3 regions of the Saccharothrix australiensis genome follow, and region 1 is predicted to be linked to each of the others. Evidence: riboswitches for the same ligand, from Rfam matches in the RefSeq annotation. Region 1 holds a riboswitch; each other region holds the start of a gene.

Region 1 (6,301 bases):
TCCCGATGGCGCGCATCCCCGACGAGCAGCGCGCGGTGGCGCTGGACCTCGTCTACGACCGCCGCCGCGAGGGCTACGACCCGCTGCAGAAGCTGATGAGCCTGTTCGAGGGCGTCAGCACGTCCTCCAGCCGGGCGTCGCGGGCCGAGGAGCTGGCGGCCCTGCCGCTGTTCGCGCGGCTGGAGCGCCGGATCGTCGACGGCGAGCGCAACGGCCTGGAAGCCGACCTGGAGGAGGCGCTCCGGGAGCGCCCGGCGCTGCAGATCATCAACGACACCCTGCTGTCGGGCATGAAGACGGTCGGCGAGCTGTTCGGCTCCGGCCAGATGCAGCTGCCGTTCGTGCTCCAGTCCGCCGAGGTCATGAAGTCCGCCGTCGCCTACCTGGAACCGCACATGGAGCGGTCCGACGACGGCGGCAAGGGCCGCATCGTGCTCGCCACGGTCAAGGGCGACGTGCACGACATCGGCAAGAACCTGGTGGACATCATCCTGTCCAACAACGGCTACGAAGTCGTCAACATCGGCATCAAGCAGCCCATCAACGCGATCCTCGACGCCGCCGAGGAGCACCGCGCCGACGCCATCGGCATGTCCGGCCTGCTGGTCAAGTCCACGGTGATCATGAAGGAGAACCTGGAGGAGATGAACTCGCGCGGCGTCTCCGCGCGGTGGCCGGTCCTGCTCGGCGGCGCGGCGCTGACCAGGGCGTACGTCGAGAACGACCTGACCGACCTGTACCTGGGCGAGGTGCGCTACGCGCGGGACGCGTTCGAGGGCCTGCGGCTGATGGACGCGATCATGGCCGCCAAGCGCGGCGAGTCGCCCGCGCCCGACCCCGAGGCCGAGCGCAAGGCCGCCGAGCGCAAGGCGCGGCGCGCCCGGTCGCTGCGCATCGCCGCCGAGCGCAAGGCCGCGCGGGAGGAGCCGCCCGAGGTGGGGCGCTCGGACGTGGCCGTGGACGTGCCGATCCCGACGCCGCCCTTCTGGGGCACCCGCGTGGTCAAGGGCGTGCCGCTGGCCGACTACTCGGCGATGCTCGACGAGCGGGCCACGTTCATGGGCCAGTGGGGGCTCAAGGGCTCGCGCGGCGGCGGACCCACCTACGAGGAGCTGGTCGAGACCGAGGGCAGGCCCCGCCTGCGGTACTGGCTGGACCGGCTGGCCACCGAGGGCGTGCTGGCGCACGCGGCGGTCGTCTACGGGTACTTCCCGTGCGTCTCCGAGGGCGACTCGCTGGTGGTGCTGACCGAACCGAGGCCCGACGCGCCCGAGCGGCTGCGGTTCACCTTCCCCCGCCAGAAGCGCGACCGCAGGCTGTGCCTGGCCGACTTCTGGCGGCCGCGCGAGTCCGGCGAGGTGGACGTCGTCGCGTTCCACCTGGTCACGATGGGGCAGGCGATCGCCGACCACGCCAACGAGCTGTTCGCCAAGGACGCCTACCGGGAGTACCTGGAGGTGCACGGACTCGGCGTGCAGCTGACCGAGGCGCTGGCCGAGTACTGGCACCGGCGCATCCGCGAGGAGCTGCGCTGGTCCGACGGCTCGCCGGTGGCGAGCGAGGACCCGGACGACGTCGAGGAGTTCTTCAAGCTCGGTTACCGGGGCGCCCGCTACTCGCTGGGCTACGGCGCGTGCCCGGACATGGAGGACCGGGTCAAGGTCGTGGAGCTGCTGGAGCCGGAGCGGATCGGCGTGCGGCTGTCGGAGGAGTTGCAGCTGCACCCCGAGCAGTCCACCGACGCCTTCGTGGCGCACCACCCCGAGGCGAAGTACTTCAACGCGTGACCGCGCACGCCCGGCCCCGCCCTCGCGGCGGGGTGACCGGGCGTGCGCCGCGCGGATCGACCGGCAAGTACGGGTGGTGGACGTGGAGAGGTGCGCGGTGAACGTCGAAGCGGTGCTGTGGGACATGGACGGCACGCTGCTGGACTCGGAGAAGCTGTGGGACATCCCGCTCTACGAGTTCGCGGAGAAGCTGGGCGGCACGCTGTCGTTGGCGACGCGGCAGGCGATGGTCGGGTCGAACGTGCCGACCACGATGGCGCTGCTGTTCGCCGAGGTGGGCGTCACGCCGACCGAGGAGGAGACGGCGGACGGCGCGGCCTGGATCATGCGCCGCACCGAGGAGGTGTTCCGCGAGGGGCTGCCGTGGCGGCCGGGCGCGCGGGACGCACTGCGGGCCGTCCGCGCGTCGGGCGTGCCGATGGCGCTGGTGACGTCCACCGAGCGGGGGCTGACCGAGGTCGCCCTGGACACCATCGGGCGGGACCTGTTCGACGTGACCGTGTGCGGTGACGAGGTGGAGGGCCGCAACAAGCCCCTGCCCGACCCGTACCTCAAGGCGGCGCGGCTGCTGGGGGTGGACGCCTCGGCGTGCGTGGCGGTCGAGGACTCGCCGACCGGTGTCGCGTCGGCGGTCGCGGCCGGGTGCACCGTCCTGGTCGTGCCGTGCGACGTGCCGGTGCCGTCGGGGGAGCGGCGGGTCTTCCGCGAGTCCCTGGTCGGGGTCGACCTCGACGTGCTGACCGCGCTGCGCGCCTGACCCCGGCACGCCCGTGGCCCGATGCCGGCCCCGGAGCGGGTGCCGCGAGGCGTGCCGTGCCGTGCCGAGGTGTTGCCGTGCCGAGGTGTTGCCGTGCCGAGGTGTTGCCGTGCCGCCGCGCCGGCCTGCCTTGGGCGGCGGAATGGTGTCGTCGTGCCGGAAGGCGTTGTCGTGCCCCGGCGGGTGCGATCCCGCCCAGGGCACGACGAGCCTGGCGCGCGTCCGGTCCAGGGCAAGACCAGCCCGGCGCGCGTCCCGGTCAGGCCGGGACAGCGCCCTCCCGCACCTTGTCCGCGCGCACCGCCGGGTCGACCAGCAACCCGAACACCACGCCCAGCCCGAGCCACAGCGTGGCCGTCTCGGCGAGCGACGCGAGCCGGAACTCCCACAGGACGGCGCTCGGCATGTCCGCCGGTATCGCGTCCGGCGGCGCGGGGAACACCAGCAGGAGCAGCGTGCCCGCCGCGACCACCGCCAGCGCCACCACCGTCGACCGCACCGGCCCGCTCAGGTGGCCCAACCGGGACGCCAGCAGGCTCGCCCCGGCCACCACCAGCAGACCGGCCGCGATCAGCCCCAGGTAGAGCACCGTCCGGTACCCGACCGTCGCCGGGTCGCCCACCGCTGGCGGGTTGGCCGGGTACTTGACCGCCGGCAGCAGCGCCGCCGCCCCGAACACCGCCGCCGCCAGGGACACGCTGCGGCTGAACGGCGGCCGACCGGCGAACCACCGGCGGGACCCGGCGTACGCGGTGGCGAACAGCGCGCCCACCGCCAACCCGACGATCACCGCCGCCAGGACGCCACCGACGAGCTGCGCGCCCCGACCGACCAGTTCACCGTGGTCGTGCCCGCCCGACCCGGCCGGTTCGGCCGCGGCACGGGCCTCCTCGACCGCCAGCGCCGCGCGGATCGGCACCTCCACGACGACGAGTCCGACCAGGCCCGCGAGCAGACCGGCGACACCACCCGCGCCGATGCCGCGCAGCAACACGCTCCGATAGTCGTCCACGTGGCTGTTCACGGCAGGCCCTAGTGGCACGGGACGCCGAGCGCGTGCCGCCCGTCGTGGAAGAACTCGTGCAGCGCCTCGGCGGAGTGGCCGAGCGCCAGGCCGTTCTCCTGGAGGACCAGCCAGGTGACGACCAGTGCGACCAGCGCGACGGCGTAGGCCCACCGGGGTAAGCGAAGGGGATGTGCGGGGCTCGTCATGACGGCCTCCTCCATACCTCGTGGAAGGTCAACAACAACGCGCGCCGCGGCCGGTCTCCTGACTCCCGGATCGACACCGTCCCCGCGTCTTCCCAGCCGCAGGCGCGGCCAGTGACGTGCTCGGCGAGTTGGCTTCCCGGTCACAGTGGCGAGGACCGCGCCGGATTCCCACCGGCTTCCCGTCCACCGCGGCGCTGGAACCGTAAGTGCCCGCGACCGTCCGGCACAACCGGCCAGACGAGTTGTCATCCACCCGGCCCCGACTACCACCCGCAGGCGAACCTGCCTCGGAAAACGAGCCGGACACCCGCGCCCGGCACCGAGTTCGAGGGCACCCGACAGCGCACCCGGCACCGCGTTAGGGGCGCGCGGGCAACCGCGCCCGGTACCGCGTTCGAGGACGCGCGGCACCGCGCCCGGCACCGCGTTCGGGGGCGCGCGGCAGTGCGTTCGAGGGTGTCTCGGCCCACCGTCGGCGCGGCTCGGGACCCCAGTGGGATCGACGCCGGTGTCCAGTGCCCGGAGCACTGCGCTGAAGCCCCGACCGGAACACACCGGCCGGCAACCGAGCGCGCTCCCGACCCCAGCGGAAACCGAGTGCCGCTCCCGGCCTCGCCGGAACCGGGCGACGTTCCCTACCTCGTCGGGCTCACCGCGCGGGCAGAGGGCAGTCGCCGCACGTCCCACCGCCGTCGACGCGGTAGTAGAGGCAGCAGCTGCGCCGCCGGAACACGACCTCGCCGGGGAACGGGATGAACTCGCCCGAACCGCGCAACGGCGGATCGCCCAACAGCCGGGCACCCAAAGCGAGGCAGTCCTCGACCGACGCGACACCGCTGCGCCCGACCGTCCGCAACGCGCCGGCGATGGAGGACGCCGCGTTGCCCCACAACAACCCGCGGGCGACCGGCACGACCTCGCGGATCGCCGCCACCACCGGCTCCAACGACTCGACGACACCCACGCCGGCGACCGGCTCCGCGATCCGCACGCGCAGCCCGTCCGGCCCGTAGCGCCACCACAGGTTGCCGGGCCGGATGTCCGGGGCCACCCCGCCGACGGCGTGGGCGGCCACCGTCGGGCACAGCAGCCGAGCCGTGAAGCTGAGGAAGAACAACGACGCGGCGACCCGGTCCTCCCCGGTCCGGTACCGCTCGGCGATGGCCTCCACCGTGCGCGGCAACGCCGACCCGTCGAGCAACGCGTCGCCGGGCAGCCAACCATCACCGCCTGGACCGGTCCCGGGTGGCCGACCGACGTCCAGGGCGAAGAACGGGCTGAGGCCGCGGACCTGGCGCAGGGTGGACAGCACGGAGGCGTAGTCGGTCACGTGGCCAGTCTGCCGCCGTGGGCCTGCGAGGGGCGGGGCGGACCCTTCATTCGGGCGGCGTGCACGCGCACAGGGCGAATCGGTGCGTGAGGAGCCGGTGAGCCGGTGTGGAGCGAACCGGCGGCGACCGAACCGGCGCGGACCGAACCGGCGCGGAACGAACCGGCGCGGGCGAGTGGCACCGACTGCGCGGGGTGGTGTGGTGCCGCACCGGACGCCGGGTTGTCCGCGTGTGGCATGGGTCTGTAATCGGAGCGCGCGGCTCCCGGTCACGGCATGTAGAAGGTCAGCAGGTCGCTGCGCACGGGTGGGAAGAGGGTGTGCATCAGGTCCGCGTTCGGGCCGGGGTAGACGTCGGCGAACCTCGCCGTCAGACCGCGCAGCCCGTGCGGGCCGAACAGCAGCGACGGCAGGAGGTCCGGGGCCACGCCCGCGCCACCCGCCGCGCCGGGGGCCTGCATGGTGCCGCCGGCGACGACCGGACCCACCTCGCCGGCCCGGTAGGGCAGGCGGACGTGGGAGCGGTAGAACGACACGACCGCCTCGCCCTCCGCGTCGGCGAACGGCGACCCGGCCAACCTCCGCCCGAACACCGGGCGCAGGTGTTCCAGCAGCGCCACCGGATCGGCGACGCGCACGTAGTACGACTGCGCGTCTTCCGGCGCCGGCCCGAGGAACGGCTCCAACGCGTCCCCACCCACCGTGCCGGGACGCTCGTTCGCACTCGTCGCCCCGGTGTGCGCGAGCAGCGCGTGCACGGCAGCGGCGTCCACCGCAGCCACGTCGCACAGCCGCACGCCCTCGTGCGGAGGCGTCGACCGAGCGGTGCCGACCGGCACGCCGTCGCGCTCCACGAGCCACTGCGTGCTGCCGTCACGGGCCACGAGCCAGCGCCACAACGGAGCCGAGTGCGGCATCCACAGGTCGGCGCGTGCCTGCTCGGCGGCTTGGAGCCGCGCCATCGCGGGGATGTCGTCCGCTGTGGCCTCCCGCACGGTGTCACGCGGGGCGGCTGCCCGCATCGTGTCGGATGTCGTGCCCTGTGCAGCGCCGTCCTGTGCCGCGTCGTCCTGTGCCGCGCCGCGGGCGGTTTCCCGTTCCGTGTCGGGCGCGGCCTTCCCCGTCGCGGCGGGTGAGGGCGGCGGTGCGCCGACCACCGGCCGTTCCGGCGCGATCGGGATCGCGTAGGTGTAGCCGAACTGCCGGTAGAAGTAC
Region 2 (6,301 bases), 1.2 Mb from region 1:
CGGGTGGTGGCGTTGCCGCAGCCCACGACGGCCGGGATGCCCAGCTCGCGGGCCACGATCGCCGCGTGGGACAGCGGCGCGCCGACATCGGTCACCACCGCCGCCGCGCGCGGGAACAGCGGGGTCCAGCCGATGTTCGTCACGGTCGTCACCAGGACCTCCCCCTCCCGCAGGGCCGCGCCGTCCTCGACGGAGAGGAGCACCCGCGCCACGCCCTCGACGACGCCCGCCGCGCCGGGGAAGCCCGCGACCGCGGCGGGCGGCGGCGCGGCCGAGGCGTCGTGGACGTCCGTCCGCCGGTCCGGGTCCGCCGCCCACGCCTCCGGGTCGAAGCGGCCCCTGATCACCGTCGGGTACGGCGGCAGCGACCGGTAGCGCTCGTAGGCGCGGCGGCGGGCCGGTATCGCCGCGACCGGCCGCCGGTCGCCGTCGAGCACGGCGAGGGTTTCGGTCAGCGAGAGGAAGAACACGTCGTGGCCGGTGAGGTCGGCCGCCCGCACGAGGAAGGACCGCAGCACGCCGAACCCGCGCACCATCTCCGACCGGGCGCGCTCCCGGCCCCTGGTCGACTCGGCGAACGCCGCCAGCCGGCGACCGATCCGCGCCGCCCTCCGGGGGTGCGCGGCCACCAGCCGCCGCCACGCCGCGTCGCGGGCCGCCGCCTGCCGGGCCAGCAGGTCCTCCGGGTCGGGCCCGTCGGCGGCCGGCAGCCGGTCCAGCCACGCCGGGTCCTCGGCGGGCCTCGGCGCGGACAGCTCGTACTCGTCGGCGAACCGGTGGCCCCAGTCGCGCAGGTAGGTCTCGCGGTCGAGTTCGCCGCGCCGCAGCCGGGCCAGCGCGAGCACCGGCCCGAGGCTGGCCAGGTCGCCCGCCGCGCCGTGCGCGCCGGTCAGCAGCGCGGTCGCGTCCTGCTCGCCCACCAGCCGCACCAGCGTCCGCCGCAGCCGGGCGTCCGCGCCGACGACGCTGCGCGCGCCCGCGTCGTACACGCGGATGTCGTCGCGCAGCAGGGCGTCCAAGTCCGACTCCCACAGGGCGCGCAGCTCCGCCGGTGTGGTGGCGGCGGCGATGCGCGCCCGCAGGTGCGCGGCCCGCGCGGGCGCGGCGTCGATCAGGCCGCCGATGCGCTTGGCGTACTCGCGGTTCTGCCGGGCGAACGACGCCAGCGCGGCGACGGACGCGCGCACGACGGCGAGCCGGGGCATCGGCAGGCCCGGCACCACGACGCCCTCCGGGAGGCGGCCGAACACCCGCTCGGCGAGCCGCCGCGTCACACCGCCCAGCCCGACGGCCGTGCCGACGGCGAGCGCCGCGCTGAGGTTGAGGTAGAACCGGCCGCCGATGTTGCCCGTCGTGGGGTGCCCGCCGATCGCGGGCTGCGCGAGCACCTGCGCCGCCGACCAGGTGGCGGGCGTCATCACGCTGGGCACGGCTTCGCCGAGGTTCGCGCACGTCCACAGGTAGTCGCCGCGCAGGCTGTCGTTCCACACCTCCGCCAGCGCGGTGATCGGGCGGGCCTGGAGGATCGCGAACCGGCCGTCGTGCCGGGCCCACTCGACGTCCACCGGCACGCCGTACAGGTCCTGGACGCGGGCGCCCAGCGCGGCGAGTTCGAGCACCTGCCGCTCGTCGAGGACACCGCCACCGGACCGCACGTCGCCGTCGGACCGCACGACACCGCTGGACACCACGTAGGTGTCGGGTGTGACCTCGCCGGCGACCAGCGCCTCGCCGAGCCCCGGCGCGGCGTTGACCACGATCTCGTCGCGCGCGCCGGTCACGGGGTCGGCGGTGAACAGCACGCCCGCCGCGTCGGCGGGCACGAGTTCCTGCACCACCACGGCCATCGCCGCGTCGGTGACGCCGTTGCGGGCGCGGTAGGCCACGGCCCGCTCGGTCCACAGCGACGCCCAGCAGCGCTTCACCGCGTCCAGCACGTCCTCGCCGCGCACGTCCAGGACCGTGTCGTGCTGGCCCGCGAACGACAGGTCGGGCAGGTCCTCCGCGGTGGCCGAGGAGCGGACCGCCACCGGGCCGTCGGGCAGGGCGGCGAGGATCGCGGAGGCGATCACCGGCGGCACCGGTCGGGCCGCGAACCCCTCCGGGGTCAGGCCGTCGGCGAAGACCCGGTAGGCGTGCGTGGTGACGTGGAAGCCGCCGGGCACGGGCAGCCCCGCGCGCACGAGCGCCGCCAGCGACGCGCCCTTCCCGCCGACCGCGTCGAGGTCGGCCCCGGGGTCGTCCAGCGGCAGCACGAACGCGTCGGTCCCCATGTCGCGATCATGGCACGCCGTCCGGTCCGCCGTGGCGGATTCCGTTGTCCCGCACCGGTGCGGCGCGTGACCGCAGCCGACTGGGCTCGGCCGGGGCCGGCGGGCTCAGTCGCGGGCGGGACGGCTGTCGACGCGCTCGGGGACGGCCGGCCGCCGGTTCGCGGGCGTCGGCGTGCGCACGGCCCGCCCGGTCATCGCCACGCCGAGCAGGACGACCGCCATGCCAACGACGACGCGGGGCGTCAGCGGCTCGTCGAGCACGAGCGCGCCGAGCGCCACCGACACCACCGGCAGCAGGTAGCCGACCGTGGCGGCGCTCGTCGGCCCTTCGTCCTCGATGATCCGGTAGTTGAGGTAGAACGTGACGCCGGTCCCGAGGGTGCCGAGGACCACCACGGCGACCAGCGCGGTGGCGTTCGGGTGGGCGGGCTGCGACGCGGGCAGCGCGAGCGCGCCCAGACCGGTGGCGGTCAGCAGCTGCGCGGCGGAGATCGCGATCGGACCGCCGCGGCCGACGAGCGCGCGGCCCATGTAGGCGAACGCGACCGCGTAGCTGGCCGCGGCGGCCAGCAGCGCGACCGCGCCCCAGCTCAGGAGGCCGTGTTGCCGCCACGGCGCGAAGATCACCAGCACGCCGACGAACCCGAGGACGAGCCCGCCGACCCGGACGGGGGTCAGGCCGCGCTCGGCGCCCAGCAGCAGGCCGATCAGCAGCGCCCACAGCGGGGTGGTGGCGTTGAGGACGCCGGCGACCCCGGAGTCCACGGTCTGCTCGCCGATGCCGAACAGCAGGAACGGGAGCGCGTTGCAGAACAGCGCCGCGACGACGAGGCGCGCCCAGGTCGCCCGGTCGCGCGGCAGCCGCTGGCGGTGGACGGCCGCCAGGCCCAGCAGGACGGCCGCGCCCAGGGCGCAGCGGACCACCGCGATCTGGGCGGGCGTCAGCCCCGTCAGCGCGAGCTTGATCCACAGGAAGCCCGAGCCCCACAGGAGCGCCAGCACTCCCATCCGCGCCGCTGATCGGGTCGTCATGGTGTCCACGGTGCCGCAGGACGGGCTTCAAGAAAAGTTAAGACCGGTGGGACCGCGTTAAGCGCTACTTAATGATCGGAAGCCGGCGACTCCGCTTCCCCGCCGGGCGCACCGGGGCCGCGCCCTGACGACCCGGTGCCCACCGGGCGCACCGGGGACGCTCCGCTCCCCCGCCCACGCGCCGGGGAGGCGCGCCGAGTCGTGTCGGCGGGCCTCCCCGGCGGGCGGGCCGGCGTCGCGCGCCGGTCAGCGCGTGTGCACCATCAGCGAGTCCACGCCGTGCACGATCGACGCCGTCCGGAACGTCGGCCGTTCGTCGGCGAGCCGCAGGTTCGGGAACCGCCGCAGCAGCGCCGGGTAGGCGGCCCGCAGCTCCATCCGCGCCAGTTCCGCGCCGACGCACCGGTGCGCGCCGTACCCGAACGCCAGGTGCTGCGAGACCTTGCGCGCCGCGTCGAAGTCGAGCCGGTCCAGGCCCTCCCGGTTCGCGGCGCTCAGCGACACCACGACCACGTCGCCCTCGGCGATCCGCGCGCCGCCGATCTCCAGGTCGTGCTTGGCGAACCGGGGGAACGCCACCTGCACGACGCTGAGGTGGCGCAGCAGCTCCTCGACCAGCGGCGCGACGGCCTGGTCGTCGTCGCGCATCGCCGACCGCGCCGCCGGGTCGGTGATCAGGACGATCGCGCCCAGCGCCAGCATGCTCGCGGTGGTGTCGAACCCCCCGGTCAGGACACCGTCGGCCAGGCCGGCCAGCTCCTCGTCGCCGACCGCGTCGCCGTGCTCGCGGATGATCATGCCGAGCAGGCCGTCACCGGGCGAGCGGCGCTCCTTGCGGACGATCTTCTCCATGTACTTCAGCGACTCGGAGATCGCGCCCAGCGCCGAGTTCGCGCCGCCGAACAGGTCGAACCGCGCCGCCGCCAGCTCCTGGAACCGGGCGCGGTCCTCGTAGGGCACGCCGAGCAGCTCGCAGATCGTCAGCGAGGGGATCGGCAGCGCGAACTCCTTCACCAGGTCCACCGGTCCGTCGACGGCGGCCATCGCGTCCAGGCGCTCGGTGACGATCTCGTCGATGCGCGGCACCAGGCGCGACATCCGGCGCATGGTGAACTCCGGCGTCAGCAGCTTGCGCAGGCGCGTGTGGTCCGGCGGGTCGGCGAACCCGAGACCACCGGGGGTCTGCTCGATCCGCCCGACCGCCGCGCCGAGCCGCGCGTAATCATTACTGAACGCTTCTGTGTCGGAAAGCACTTTCCTCGCCTCGGCCTGGCCCGTGACCAACCACACGCGCACGCCGAACGGCACCGGCAACCGGTGCACCGGGCCGGCCTCGCTCATCCGCCCCAACTCGGCGGCCGGCACGACCCCATCCCGCTTCAACGGGACCAGCGCACGGTCCGGGAGCAGCGACAACGCCCTCGAACCGATCCTGCCCATGACCCACCGCGTCACCGAACGCCGTGCGACCCACGCCACCAATCCGTCGCGCACAGACGCCAGAGTCGCCATCCCAACACCCCTCTTCCCCAGGTTGATTCGAACGACGGTAACCGTACGTACGAGCGAACAGCATCGCGCCACAGGCGGATTGACAGCGCGTGGCCGGTGACAGACGATCGGCAATCGCGCATGAAACGGGGGAAGCCGGTCGGAATCCGGCGCTGACCCGCAACGGTAGGTCCCACGTGGACGAGCCCGAACACCCGCCGTGCGTGCACAGCTCCTGACACCGTCGAGGTCCACGGTGCGGAGTCCGGGGGAGGTCGGCGACGGCTGTCCGGGGTCCGCGCCCCTCGCGCCCGGAAAGGCCGCACCATGCCGTTGAGACGGACCGCAGCACTCGCACTGTCCGCCCTCGTCGCAGCGCCGGTCCTCGCCGCCGCGCCCGCCGCCGCCGAGCCCGTCACCACCGAGCCCGTCACCACTCGGGAGCCCGTGGCGGCCGCCGCCGGCTGGCTGGCCCGGCAACTGGTCGACGGCGAGCGGTTCGAGACCGTCATCGGGACGGACACCTACCCCGACCAGGGCCTGACCATCGACGCGCTGCTCGCGTTCGACGCGGCGGGCGTCGCGCAGGACAACGCGCGCAAGGCGCTCGCGTGGCTCGGGAAGCCCGAGGTCATCGGCGGCTACGTCACCGACGACCAGGGCTCCCGGTACGCCGGCGCGCACGCCAAGCTCGCGCTCGCCGTCCTGGCCCAGGGCGGGGACCCGACGGACTTCGGCGGCGTCGACCTGATCGCCGGGCTGACCGCCCTGCAGGCACCGTCCGGCCGGTTCACCGACCGGACGACGCCCCCGACCGACTACACCAACAGCTTCACGCAGTCCATCGCGGTGATCGCCCTGGAGCGGCACGACGCCGCGCCGGGCGTGGCCGTGGACTTCCTGGCGAACAGCGCCTGCCCGGACGGCGGGTTCCCGCTGAAGTTCGAGCAGCCGACCTGCACGTCGCAGGTCGACGCCACCGCGATGGCCGTGCAGGCGCTGCTCGCCGCGGGCCGCACCGCCACCGCCACCGAGGGCCTGGACTGGCTGGTGACCCAGCAGGCGGACGACGGCGGGTTCCGCGACAACGGGCTGCCCGGCGACCAGGGGACCACGAGCAACGCCAACAGCACCGGGCTGGCCGCGCAGGCGCTGCGCGTGGGCGGGCGCACCGCCGCCGCGGACCGGGCCGTCGCCCACCTCACCGGCCTCCAGGTCGGGTGCGGCGACGACCGGACGGCGGGCGCGATCGCCTACGACGGCGCCGGCTTCAAGCCGGGCAACGCCGTCCGCGCCACCACGCAGGCCGTCCTGGGCCTGTCCGGGGTGGGCCTCGCGGAGATCTCCTCGGCGGGCGACAAGCCCGCCGCGCCCGTGCTCGACTGCACGACCACCACCACGACGACCACGACGACCACCACGACGACGGAAGAGCCCGCTCCGTCCACTTCGGACACCACGCCCGCCGCGCCGGCCGCCGGCTCCGCCGGTGAGCTGGCCCGCAC
Region 3 (6,301 bases), 2.7 Mb from region 1:
GCGGGCGGAACGGGTCGACGCCGTGGTGGACGCGACGCACCCGTTCGCCGACCGCATCACGGCCAACGCGCTCGCGGCGACCGCCGAAGTGGGCGTGCCGTTCCTGGTGCTGCGCCGCCCCGGCTGGGCGGAGGGCGAGGGCGACCGCTGGACGTGGGTCGACTCGGTGGCCGAGGCGGCGGCGGTGGTCGGCGCGCGGCGCGCGTTCGTCACCACGGGGCGGCAGGCGCTCGGCGCGTTCGCGTGCGGCGTGGCGCGGGTGGTGGACCCGCCCGAGGAGCCGACCGCGCTGGACGTCGTCCTCGACCGCGGCCCGTACACCGTGGCGGGCGAGGTGGGGCTGATGCGCCGGCACGGCGTGGAGGTGCTGGTCACCAAGGACAGCGGTGGGGCGATGACCGCCGCGAAACTCGTCGCCGCCCGACGCCTCGGCCTGCCGGTGGTGGTCGTGCGCCGGCCGCCCGCGCCGGACGCGCCGACCGTGCCGACGGTCGACGAGGCGCTGGCCTGGCTCGCGGCGGTCGGCGGGTGGGACGCCGGCCCCGCTCACGGCGGGTAGCGGGGTGCCGGGCCGCGGCGTGCCGGCGGACGGCCCACGCCGGCGCCGGACGGGGTGCCTGCCCCGCGTGACCGGCACCCCGGACCGGCTCACCCCGGGTAGCGGCGAGGGGTGAACACCGTTCCCCGGTCCGTGCGCCGGGTCTGCGAGGACCCGACCAGGAGCAGGCACCGCATGTCCACGGCGGCCGGGTCGAGGTCGGCCAGCCGCACCACCCGGACGGTCTCCTCCGGCCCGCCGACGTCCCGCCCGATCACCACGGGCGTGTCGGGTGACCGGTGGCGCAGCAGCAGGTCGCGGGCCGCCTCCACCTGCCAGGTGCGGCTGCGCGACGCCGGGTTGTAGATCGCGAGCACCAGGTCGGCCCCGGCGGCGGCCTCCAACCGGCCGGCGATGACGTCCCACGGCTTGAGCCGGTCCGACAGCGACACCACGCAGTAGTCGTGGCCCAGCGGCGCGCCGACCCGGCTGGCGACGGCGTGCGCGGCGGTCAGGCCGGGCAGCACCCGCACCGGGACGTCGGCGAACTGCTCCTCGGCGGCGACCTCCAGCACGGCGCTGGCCATCGCGAACACGCCGGGGTCGCCGGACGACACGACCGCGACCCGCCTGCCGCGCCGGGCCAGGTCCAGCGCGAACGCGGCCCGCTCGGACTCGACCTTGTTGTCCGAGGCGTGCCTGCGCTGCCGGGGGCCGGTCGTGACGCGGTCCAGGTAGGTGACGTACCCGACGAGGTCGTCGGCGGCGGCCAGCGCGTCACGCGCCTCGGGGGTGAGCCACTCGGGACCGGCCGGGCCCAGGCCGACGACGACCACCTCGCCGGCACCCGCCCGCGCGCCTTCCGCGTCCGCCCGCGAGTTCCCCGCACCGGCCCGTGCGGCGTGCGCGTCAGCCCGTGCGGCGTGCGCGTCGATCCGTGCGGCGTGCGCATCGGCTTGTGCGGCGTCGCCGTCGGCCCGCACGCCGTTCCCCGCCACCGGGCCGGCCTTGCTGGGCAGCAGGGCGAGCGAGAAGTACGGCACGCCGTCGGCGTCCACTTCGGACAGCGGCGCGGTGCGCTGCTTGCCCGTCGTCGCCCGCTCCACGTACCACGCCTCGGCCAGCCGCCCGGACCGCTCCAGCGCCGCCCGCACGGTCGGGAACGTGCGGCCCAGCTTCATCACCGCCACCGGGTCCCCGCCCGCCAGGTGCTCCGCCAGCACCTCCGCCGGCAGCGTGCCGGGCAGCACGGTCAGCACCTCGTCCCGCTCCACCAGCGGCCTGCCGAGCACGGCCGCGCCGGCGCTCACCGACGTCACACCGGGCACGACCTCCGCCGGGTAGCGGTCCGCCAGCCGCTTGTGCAGGTGCATGTACGAGCCGTAGAAGAACGGGTCGCCCGCGGCCAGCACCACCACCGTCCGGCCCGCGTCCAGGTGGGCGGCCAGGCGGGCGGCGCTCTCCGCGTAGAACGCGTCGATCTCGCCCTGGTAGTCGTCGGAGTCCTCGGTCGTCACCGGGTAGACGAGCTGCTCCTCGACCTGGTCGCCGCGCAGGTAGGGCTCGGCGATCCGGCGCGCCACGCTGCGGCCGTGCCGCGCGCTGTGGAACACGACGACGTCCGCCTCGCCGATCAGGCGCGCGGCCTTGACCGTCACCAGTTCGGGGTCGCCCGGACCCACTCCGACGCCGTACAGCCTGCCGGTCATTCTTCCTCGCTCGCGATCGCGTTGACGGCCGCCGCGGTCATGGCGCTGCCGCCACGCCGCCCGTGCACGACCAGGTGCTCCAGGGCGCTCTCCGCCAGTGCCTGCTTGGACTCGGCCGCGCCGATGAAGCCGACCGGGATGCCCAGCACGGCCGCCGGCTTCGGCGCGCCCGCCGCGACGAGGTCGAGCAGGTGGAACAGCGCGGTCGGCGCGTTGCCGATGGCGACCACCGCGCCGCCGAGCCGGTCGCCCCACAGCTCCAGCGCGGCGGCGCTGCGGGTGTTGCCCAGCTCGGCCGCCAGCGCGGGCACGCGCGGGTCGCCCAGCGCGCACAGCACCTCGTTGTCCGCGGGCAGCCTGCGCCGGGTGACGCCCGAGGCGACCATCTGCGCGTCGCACAGGATCGGCGCGCCGGCCAGCAGCGCCTCCCGCGCGGCGGACACGACGCCGGGCGAGTACGCGAGGTCGCGGACCAGGTCGACCATGCCGCAGGCGTGGATCATCCGCACGGCGACCCGCGCGACGTCCGCCGGCAGCCCGGTCAGGTCCGCCTCGGCGCGGATGGTGGCGAACGAGCGGCGGTAGATCTCCGCGCCGTCCTTGATGTAGCTGGTCACCTGATCTCCTCGTACCCGTCGCCGGTCGCGACGAACTCCACCACGTCGCCCGCCGGGCGACCACACCGCCGCGCGCAGCCCGACCAGTGCACCGGGCCGGTGTGCGGCGTGCCGATCCACCTCGCCGCGTCCGCCCGGACGTCCGCGAGCGACTTCGCGCAGCCGGGCCGCCCGGTGCACGCGCTGACCCCGTGCCACGGCGAGCCGGGGTCGGTGAACAGGCCGGACGTGTCCGCGCCCGCCGGCACCACCAGGCTCCGCCACGGCGTGAGCCGCACCGGCACGCCCGCGAGCAGCCGCGCGTCGAGCCTGCCCAGCGGCACGCCCGCCACCACCCGGTCGCCGACCGGGCCCGGTGCGACCGGGATCACAGCCGGGGCAACGGCATCCGGTCCTGGCACGCCCAGGGCGGCCGTGATCTTCCGCACACCGCCGTCCACTTCGGACAGCCGCCACGCGGTGCCGCGCGACCGCTGGAACAGCCGCGCGGCCTCGACCACGGCGGCCACCGGGTCCGCCACGCGGAGCCCGCTGTCCCGGCCGGCCAGGAACAACGCGTCGCCGACGAGCCCGACGTCACCGCCCAGGCCGCTCACCGCCGCACCCACCGTGACCAGGAAGCGGCCCGGCAGGTCGGCCAGTTCGGGAACCCGACACAGCGCCCGGTCGAGCGCGTCGACCAGGTCCTGGTTGTCCTCCAGCGGCGCGGCGACGATGTTGCGCACCCGCTCGTGGGTCAGCGAGGGCAGCAGCCCGGCGTCGCGCAGTCGCGCGCCCAGCTCGTGCTCCGCGCCCGGTGCCAGGCCCCTGATCTGCACGTTCGCCCGCGAGGTCAGTTCGAGCCACCCGTCGCCGAGGTCCAGCGCGGCGCTGCGCAGCGCGTCGAACCGGTCCGCCGACAGGGTGCCGCCGGGCACCCGGACGCGGGCCAGCCCGCCGTCGGCGGCCCGGTGCACGTCGACCGCGCCGGGGCAGGCGTCGGGGCGTTCACGGTCCTGGGGCATGGGCTGGATGCTAACGGCCCGTTAGGGTGAGATCCGAACGGCGAAGCAACAGGAGGAAGCCGGTGCGAATCCGGCGCGGTCCCGCCACTGTCACCGGGTGCGAGCCCGGAAGTCAGGAACTCCGCCCGCCGTCCCCTACGACCTGGGGCGAGGACCCCCGAGGGATGGAGCCCGCACGTGATCCTGCTGTTGTCGACCTCCGACACCGACCTGCTGTCCGCCCGTTCCAGCGGCGCCGACTTCCGGCTGGGCAACCCCGCCCGGCTCGCCGCGGACGACCTGCCCGACCTGCTGGAGGGCGTCGACCTGGTGGTCGTGCGCATCCTGGGCGGGCGGCGGATGTGGGAGGAGGGGCTGGACCTGCTGCTGGCCGGTCCCCGTCCGGTGGTGGTGCTGGGCGGTGAGCAGAACCCCGACGCGCCGCTGATGGAGCTGTCGACGGTGCCGGGCGGCGTCTGCGCGGAGGCGCACGCCTACCTGGCGCACGGCGGTCCGGCGAACCTCGCCGAGCTGCATAAGTTCCTGTCGGACACGGTCCTGCTGACCGGCTTCGGGTTCGCGCCCCCGCGGCCCGCGCCGACGTGGGGCGTCCTGGAACGCCCGGCGCGGGCCGACCGGTCCGACGCCACCCGCGCGGACGGCGGCCGTTCCGGCGACGACCGCACCACCGACAGCGACACCACCGACAGCGACACCACCGGGAGCGCCACCACCGGCGGTCGCACCGCGGGCGGCTCCGACCGCGGTGAAGGCCCCGTGATCGCCGTCCTGTACTACCGGGCGCACCACGTCGCCGGCAACACCGCGTTCGTGCACGCCCTGTGCGACGCGATCGAGGCCAAGGGCGGGCGTCCGCTGCCGGTGTACTGCGCGTCGCTGCGCACGGCGGAGCCGGAACTGCTCGCCGAGCTGGCCAAGGCCGACGCGCTGGTCGTGACCGTGCTGGCGGCGGGCGGCACGAACCCCGCCACCGCCTCGGCGGGCGGCGACGACGACGCGTGGGACGTGGGCGCGCTCGCCGCGCTCGACATCCCGATCCTGCAAGGGCTCTGCCTCACCAGCAGCCGCGCGGCGTGGGACGAGAACGACGACGGCCTCTCCCCGCTGGACACCGCGACGCAGGTCGCGATCCCCGAGTTCGACGGCCGCATCATCACGGTCCCGTTCTCCTTCAAGGAGATCGACGAGGACGGGCTCACGGTCTACGTGGCCGACCCGGAACGCGCGCTGCGCGTCGCCGGCATCGCCGTCCGGCACGGCAGGCTGCGGCACATCCCGCCCGCCGAGCGCCGGGTCGCGGTGATGCTCTCGGCGTACCCGACCAAGCACTCCCGCATCGGCAACGCGGTCGGCCTGGACACCCCCGCCAGCGTCGTGCGGCTGCTCAAGGCCCTGCGGGACAACGGTTACGACATCGGCGACGACCTGCCCGGCGTGGCGAACCTGGACGGTGACGCCCTGATCCACGCGCTGATCGCGGCGGGCGGCCAGGACGCCGACTGGCTGACCGAGGAGCAGCTCCAGGGCAACCCCGTCCGCCTGCCCGCCGCCCGGTACCGCGAGTGGTACCGGACGCTGCCCGAGGACGCCCGCGCCGACATGGAGCAGCACTGGGGCGAGGCTCCCGGCGAGCTGTTCGTGGACCGCTCGAAGGACCCCGACGGCGAGATCGTGCTGGCCGCGCTGCGGTCGGGCAACGTCGTCGTGATGGTCCAGCCGCCGCGCGGCTTCGGTGAGAACCCGATCGCGATCTACCACGACCCCGACCTGCCGCCGAGCCACCACTACCTGGCCGCGTACCGGTGGCTGGAGGCCGAGTTCGGCGCGGACGCCGTGGTGCACGTCGGCAAGCACGGCAACCTGGAGTGGCTGCCCGGCAAGACGGTCGGCATGTCGGCGGGCTGCGGCCCGGACGCGGCGCTGGGCGACCTGCCGCTGATCTACCCGTTCCTGGTCAACGATCCGGGCGAGGGCACGCAGGCCAAGCGCCGCGCGCACGCCACCCTGGTCGACCACCTGGTGCCGCCGATGGCCCGCGCCGACAGCTACGGCGACATCGCGCGCCTGGAGCAGCTGCTGGACGAGCACGGCAACATCGCCGCGATGGACCCGGCCAAGCTGCCCGCCATCCGGGCGCAGATCTGGACGCTGATCCAGGCCGCGAAGCTCGACCACGACCTGGGCATCTCCGACCGGCCGCACGACGCCGAGTTCGACGAGCTGATCCTGCACGTCGACGGCTGGCTGTGCGAGGTCAAGGACGTGCAGATCCGCGACGGCCTGCACGTGCTCGGCGAGGCCCCGACCGGCGAGACGCGCGTCAACCTCGTCCTGTCGATCCTCCAGGCCAAGCAGGTCTGGGCGGGCCAGGTCGCCGCGCTGCCGGGGCTGCGGGAGGCGCTGGGCCTCGCCGACGACACCCGCGCGTCCACC

Evidence for each region. A riboswitch is a leader RNA that binds a small molecule or an ion and turns the genes downstream of it on or off. The one in region 1 is predicted to bind cobalamin.
Region 2: linked by a shared signal. The riboswitch ahead of C8E97_RS18445 (prenyltransferase/squalene oxidase repeat-containing protein) and the one ahead of C8E97_RS23075 (CbtB domain-containing protein) in region 1 are both predicted to bind cobalamin.
Region 3: linked by a shared signal. The riboswitch ahead of cobN (cobaltochelatase subunit CobN) and the one ahead of C8E97_RS23075 (CbtB domain-containing protein) in region 1 are both predicted to bind cobalamin.

What each region holds. Positions count from the first base shown of each region.
Region 1 is NZ_RBXO01000001.1:5,463,557-5,469,857, reverse strand. Features, by position in the region: gene metH (methionine synthase) at 1-1,787, shown strand, start outside; gene C8E97_RS23085 (HAD family hydrolase) at 1,912-2,544, shown strand; gene C8E97_RS23080 (CbtA family protein) at 2,804-3,556, opposite strand; gene C8E97_RS23075 (CbtB domain-containing protein) at 3,577-3,756, opposite strand; cobalamin riboswitch at 3,788-3,962, opposite strand; gene C8E97_RS23070 ((2Fe-2S)-binding protein) at 4,406-5,086, opposite strand; gene C8E97_RS23065 (GNAT family N-acetyltransferase) at 5,356-6,301, opposite strand, start outside.
Region 2 is NZ_RBXO01000001.1:4,273,836-4,280,136, forward strand. Features, by position in the region: gene C8E97_RS18430 (PEP/pyruvate-binding domain-containing protein) at 1-2,273, opposite strand, end outside; gene C8E97_RS18435 (DMT family transporter) at 2,379-3,305, opposite strand; gene C8E97_RS18440 (cytochrome P450) at 3,552-4,817, opposite strand; cobalamin riboswitch at 4,895-5,033, shown strand; gene C8E97_RS18445 (prenyltransferase/squalene oxidase repeat-containing protein) at 5,124-6,301, shown strand, end outside.
Region 3 is NZ_RBXO01000001.1:2,773,857-2,780,157, forward strand. Features, by position in the region: gene C8E97_RS12875 (cobalt-precorrin-6A reductase) at 1-559, shown strand, start outside; gene cobJ (precorrin-3B C(17)-methyltransferase) at 649-2,247, opposite strand; gene C8E97_RS12885 (precorrin-8X methylmutase) at 2,244-2,864, opposite strand; gene C8E97_RS12890 (hypothetical protein) at 2,861-3,868, opposite strand; cobalamin riboswitch at 3,876-4,009, shown strand; gene cobN (cobaltochelatase subunit CobN) at 4,046-6,301, shown strand, end outside.